Regions from separate parts of the Exiguobacterium sp. s7 genome, predicted to be linked through region 2. Evidence: riboswitches for the same ligand, from Rfam matches in the RefSeq annotation. Region 2 holds a riboswitch; the other holds the start of a gene.

Region 1 (3,116 bases), on a different contig from region 2:
AAGCGTCATCGGTTTTTGACTTACGAGTTTTTCCATATATTTAGCCAACATGTCACATTCCAAATTGACCGCGTCTCCTGCCTGTTTCATCCCGAGTACCGTCTCACTGTACGTATGCGGGATGAGCGACAACGTGAACCCGCGTTCGGTGACATCAAATACCGTCAAGCTCGTCCCGTCGACCGAGATCGAACCTTTTGGGACGATATAGCGGAGGAGCGACGGCTCACAGCTGATGTCGACATAGACGGCGTTCGCGAGCGCCCGTTTTTTCACGATGCGCCCGACCCCGTCGACGTGACCCGAGACGAAATGGCCGCCGAAGCGTCCGTTCGTGGGCATGGCCCGCTCCAAGTTGACGTTCGTGCCGGGGCGGACCCCGTCGAGACTCGACGCTTTGAGCGTCTCCGGCATGACATCGACCGAGAAACTGTCACGGTCGAACGTCGTCACCGTGAGACAGATGCCGTTGACGGAGATGCTGTCACCGAGCTTCACGTCCTCGAGGACGACCTTCCCGCTCAGCGTGAGCCGAAGTGACGGACCGTTCCGTTTCACTGCCTTGACACTGCCAATCTCTTCAACGATTCCCGTGAACATCGGACTCCTCCTTTCGCATGATCAGTTTGATGTCGGTGCCGACCGTCTCGACCGATTGAACCTCATACCGTTCGACCGCATCGAGCGGCCCATCATGATGCGAACGGTAAAAACCGCCCTTGCCGCCGAATACGCGTGGCGACTGGTACATGACCCACTCGTCGACGAACTGTCCGTCCAAGAGTGAAGTGACGAGTGTCGGTCCCGCTTCGACGAGCATACGACCGATGCCGCGTGCGTAGACGTCTTGCAGGACAGCTTCGAGCGACGTATAGTCGGCAATTTCGACGCCATTCGCTGCCAGCGCGTCACGTTTTGTTTGGTCATCCGACGTCGTGTACAGAAGCACCGGTACGTCGTTTGCCGTCCGGACGAGCTGGCTCGAGAGCGGCGTACGCAACTCACGGTCGAGCACGATTCGGAGCGGTTGTGTCGTCTCGCGGTCGAGCCGAACGGTCAAGCCTGGGTCATCGGCGAGGACGGTGCCGACACCGGTCAAAACGGCGTCGACCGTCGCACGCAGTTCATGGACGTCCCGTCTGGCTGCTGTCCCGGTCACCCACTTGCTGTCACCGTGATCGAGCGCGACTTTGCCGTCGAGGCTCGTCGCCGTCTTCAAGATGACGTAAGGCCGCTTCGTCTCGAGTGAACGTAAGAACGCCGCATTGAGCGCCCGCGCCTCACGCTCGAGCAGCCCGACCTCGACGTCAATCCCGGCCGCTTTCAACCGAGCGATGCCGCGCCCTGCGACGAGCGGATTTGGGTCTTCCATCGCGATGACAACACGCTTGATGCCGGACTCGACGAGCAGGTCGGCACACGGCGGCGTCTTGCCGTAATGCGAGCACGGTTCGAGCGTGACGTACATCGTCGCACCGTAGGCGGCAGCGCCGGCCATGCGGATGGCGTGCACCTCGGCATGCGCTTCCCCGGCCTTCAAGTGAGCGCCGAACCCGACGACCCGGCCGTCTTTGACGACGACGGCGCCGACGCGCGGGTTGATGCCGGTCGATGAGGCGGACTTGGCCAATTGGATGGCTTGTTGCATGTACTGATTCATAATCTCCCTCCTTGTTTCGCACAAACAAAAAGACCTCAAGGAATGATCCTCAAGGTCTCGGTGGGAGGTGTCGGTCGTCATTTGGGCAAACCAAATAAGCGTTTTCTTTACAGAAAAACGTACGACGAACTACAGGTCGCGTGGACCTGTTCTGTTTCCTTCTCCCATCCAGACTATACTGTCGGCTCTAGAATCGCACTAGATCCACCGTTCGCACACGTGCGCCCGGGTCACGGACTTAAGGCTCGCGCCCATCACCGCCGGTTGGGACTTTCACCCGACCCCGAAGGAATATTTGTTTGTACGATTCCACTTTAGCGCAAAAATAAATCGATGGCAAAACGAAATGCGCAAAAAGGCACCGCTCGAGTGAGCAGCGCCTTCAGAATCATGCCAAGAATAGGACGACGAGGAGACCGACGATCCAGCAATAGAACGAGAAATACTTGAGCTCGCCTTTCGCCATGATGTGTTGGAACCATTTGAGCGAGATGGCCGTGAGCGCATACGAGGCGATGAACGCCAAGATGAGCGGTCCGAACAGTTCACGTGTTTCCGGATTCGTGAACAGCGCCGGTCCATCTAAAATCATCGTCCCGAGACTGACCGGGATGAATAAGAAGAACGAGAAGCGGAGGGCCGACTCTTGTTTGATGCCGAGGAGCATCGCCATGACGATTGTGGCGCCGGAGCGGCTGATCCCTGGAATGAGTGCGACCGCTTGAGCAAGTCCAATCAAAATCGCGTCGCGGAGCGTGATGCCGCCGTCCCCTTTGTTCCCGCGCATGTTGCGGATGAACCAGAGCGCGAGCCCGGTCAAGATGAGCGTGTAGCCGACCGTGGCGACTCCACCGAGCGTCTCCCCGATCCAATCACCGAACAAGACACCGAGCAAACCAGCCGGGACGGTCGCGACGAGCAAGAGCCCGATGAACTTGACATCGATCATCGTCTCGTCGCTGCGATCTTTCTTAAATAAGAACGTCCACAGACTGACGACGAGACGGACGACGTCTTTCCGATAAATCGTCAAGACGGCGAGCAGCGAGGCAAAGTTCACGAATATCTCGAACGAGAGTCCCGGCAGTTCGATATCGAACAGCTCTTGGAAGATGACCAAGTGACCGCTTGACGAAATCGGGATCGGCTCCGTGAAGCCTTGAATCAAACCGAGCAGTAAGTAGAACAACCATATTGTCATATCGTAATATCCTCTTTTCTTTTTTACATCAATTCCATTATTTTAGCAGACCGCCTATTCCACTGACCAGCCTTTCAAAAAAAATTCGTTATTTTCAAAACTTTCATTGATTAGTCTGAAAATTAAATTTATTATAGAAGAGTACTCAACTGGTGCAACGGTGATGACCCCATTGGCCAGTTGGGTACTTTTTCGTACAGAATATGACATTTACGCCATCATAAAACTTTTTGTTTACAATTGAACCCATTTAAT
Region 2 (3,116 bases):
ACAGACGTACCGGATGACGATATCGAAATCGCTGAAGATGAAGAGAACAAGGCAGCGAACTTCGTCGATGCAGCCGCTCGCGGTGCATCTGACGGTCTCTTCCTTGCTTTGAACGTCGGTGCGATGCTTCTCGCCTTCGTTTCATTGATCGCGCTCGTTAACTTGATTCTCGGTGGAATCGGTGGCTTGTTCGGTTTCGACGGCCTCACGCTTCAATTGATTCTTGGTTATGTGTTCGCACCGCTCGCATTCGTGATTGGTGTGCCATGGGCAGATGCTGTTCAATTCGGTAGCTTCCTCGGACAAAAACTCGTGTTGAACGAATTCGTCGCTTTCTCTGAATTCGCACCAATCATCGGTTCTGGTGACCTCTCGGCACGTACGGAAGCTATGATCGCGTTCGCACTCTGTGGATTCGCCAACATCTCATCACTCGCCATCCTTCTCGGTGGTCTTGGTGGAATGGCGCCGAACCGTCGGAACGACATCGCGCGCATGGGTGTCCTCGCGATTCTCGCAGGTACGCTTGCCAACTTGATGTCAGCGACACTCGCTGGTCTTCTTCTCTAATCAAACACGGTATACTCAGAGTGGTCACTTCGGTGGTCACTCTTTTTCGTTGCGACGTTTATGAATGAACAGCAAAAACCGACCGTAAGGCGGTCGGTTTCACTAGTGTTTATCATCCCTGACGAGGTATATCCACTTCTTGGAGTCTCGGCCAAGTGGCTTGCCAATTCTTTTTATTGATCCGGGCTCGATAAACATGATGGTGTGAAGCGTCGTTCGCAAAGTCCGGAGTCGGTCGTAACTGTAGTCTAACTATGTCGTCAATACCGTAAGGGACGGCCAGCTTCAAGCGTCCGCCCGCATCAAGACTGACACCGATGGCCGTGACCGTCTCAGGGAAATGGGCCAAGGCGTCGACCGCAGATTGATACGGTGGCAATTGATTGACCCGATGCATGCGGGCCTGGTTTTTGACCGACCAAGGGACGTTCGGTAACAGGTCGTGCAGTTGTGCCTCATACTGTTTTTCAATCGCCTCGTCGATGTGAGATCGGTCAAAGTAGATGACATCGACGTCCTCGGTAGGCGTCGGTACTTCGTAGCCGTGCGCGTCATCCCATATTTTTGCCCGCACGTATCCGGCACAAATCCACCAATCGGGTAAACCGAGCGAAGCGACGATTGTCAACAGACGCATCAGTTCCACATCAGTCTCTAAAAAATGGGTCTCATCTTCAGTCGTGTTCAATCCATCTCCTCCTATTCTCTCATTAGCATAGCGTACCTATACAAAAAGCACCTAGACCGGGGTCTAGGTGCTTGTCAGTTACGCTTGAAGTTGCATGCGCTGACGTTCGATCCACGGCTTCAATTTGAGGAAGAGTGGGACGAACAAGGCGCTGATCAACAAGGCCTTAATGAAGTTGAACGGCAAGATACCGTATAGGACGAGGTCCGTTTTGACTGCCGGTTGCGCCATCTCGGTCATGCCGAAGAAGAACGCGTAGGCTGGTAAGATGAGCAAATAGTTCAAGATCGCCAAGCTGAGTGCCATCGTGATCGTACCGGCCACGAGGCCTGAAGCGAGCGCTTTATTCGTTTTACGTTTATGGTAGAACCATGCGACCGGATACATGAAGGCGACACCTGCAAAGAAGTTCGCGACTTCACCGACCGGAACGCCGCCACCGTTGAAGACATAGTAGAGGACGTTTTTTAGAGCGACGACCACGACGCCTGCGAGTGGGGAGAACACGATCCCGGCGACGAGCGCGGGAATGTCACTGAAATCCACTTTTAGGAACGGGGGTAGGAAAGGCAGCGGGAAGTTAAAGAGCATGAGGACAAAAGAAATGGCCCCGAGCATCGATAGCGTCACCAGTGTTGTCAATCGTTTGTTGCGCGTTGTTTTCATCAAAATCTCTCCTTTTGTCGCTCCTTGATGAATGGCACCCGTCGCATAGAAAAACCCGATTGTATCAAACAATCGGGAGAGTTTACGCGCATACGAAACAGATGTTCTCATCGGTGTTTAGACCACGCCGAAGAAAACATCCGGATATCGGTCGGATGCCGCCATCTTCTCCCATCCAGACTTTACTGTCGGCTTTCGAATCTCACGAAATCAGCAAGCAACGCCTTGCTCGCTCACGGGCTGAGAAGAACTTGTCTTCAATACCGCCGGTCGGGAATTTCACCCTGCCCCGAAGATGGAACGATTTAATTTTTTTTGTTACAGTTTAGTTATACAAGATATTTCACAAAATCTCAAGTCAGTTGACTTGAAGTTAAGATAACGAAGGAGGAGTTCAGATGATTCATTTGACAGAATCAGCCGCATTACAAGTCATCGATATGATGAAACAGACCGAACGCCCCGACGACCAGTACTTGCGGATCAAAGTGCAAGGGGGCGGGTGTACCGGCCTGTCTTACAGGATGGGGTTTGATGAGGATAAGACAGACAAGGACGTTCAGTTTGACCACTATGGTGTCCGTGTCATCGTCGCGGAAGCCGATCACGGGGTCGTCGACGGTCTCGAGATTGACTATAAGCAGTCGATGCTAGGAGGCGGCTTCACGATTAAAAATCCGAACGCCATCGCCACGTGCGGTTGTGGCTCGAGTTTCCGGACGGCATCGAACGCCGGGACACCTGGGGATTGCTAAACGAAAGGCCAATCATGCCTCATGATTGGCCTTTTTTGTATTCAGTCTGTCTCTTCAATCAGAATTAATCGAATGAGTTTCGAAGCCGCGTCTAACTCGATTTGATGTTGCCAAGGACGAAACGCTGTGATTTTACACGTGTCGTTCGTGATGCGGAATGAACAGACGCTCTCTTCCTCTTGGTCAAGGACCGAGTAACGGCTGAAGTCCGATAAGCTTTGGTAAATGGCATATTGTGTCGGTAATTCACACGACCATCCTTTTTCTAATGTGATCTGATGCATGCGTCTCGCCTCTTTCTTCTCTATATATATAAGAATAACAAAAATATTCAAGGGTGTGGGAGATTAGTCGAGAGGATGCAAGGGAAAATGAAAAGAGATGTCATTTCATGTAGGAGGGGCAGGGACGATGAGAAAAGTATTGATTTTCGGTGG

Evidence for each region. Region 2 has a riboswitch for FMN ahead of KNP79_RS02910 (ECF transporter S component). Riboswitches for the same ligand answer to the same signal wherever they lie in the genome.
Region 1: another riboswitch for FMN. It lies ahead of ribD (bifunctional diaminohydroxyphosphoribosylaminopyrimidine deaminase/5-amino-6-(5-phosphoribosylamino)uracil reductase RibD); the one in region 2 lies ahead of KNP79_RS02910 (ECF transporter S component).

Annotation. Positions count from the first base shown of each region.
Region 1 covers NZ_JACSLO010000006.1:82,228-85,343, forward strand. Annotated here, with positions in the region: gene ribE (riboflavin synthase) at 1-600, opposite strand, end outside; gene ribD (bifunctional diaminohydroxyphosphoribosylaminopyrimidine deaminase/5-amino-6-(5-phosphoribosylamino)uracil reductase RibD) at 581-1,660, opposite strand; FMN riboswitch at 1,813-1,955, opposite strand; gene KNP79_RS09320 (undecaprenyl-diphosphate phosphatase) at 2,049-2,861, opposite strand.
Region 2 covers NZ_JACSLO010000002.1:61,733-64,848, forward strand. Annotated here, with positions in the region: gene KNP79_RS02900 (NupC/NupG family nucleoside CNT transporter) at 1-570, shown strand, start outside; gene KNP79_RS02905 (nucleotidyltransferase family protein) at 683-1,207, opposite strand; gene KNP79_RS02910 (ECF transporter S component) at 1,337-1,924, opposite strand; FMN riboswitch at 2,084-2,225, opposite strand; gene KNP79_RS02915 (HesB/IscA family protein) at 2,323-2,679, shown strand; gene KNP79_RS02920 (hypothetical protein) at 2,721-2,963, opposite strand; gene KNP79_RS02925 (NAD-dependent epimerase/dehydratase family protein) at 3,091-3,116, shown strand, end outside.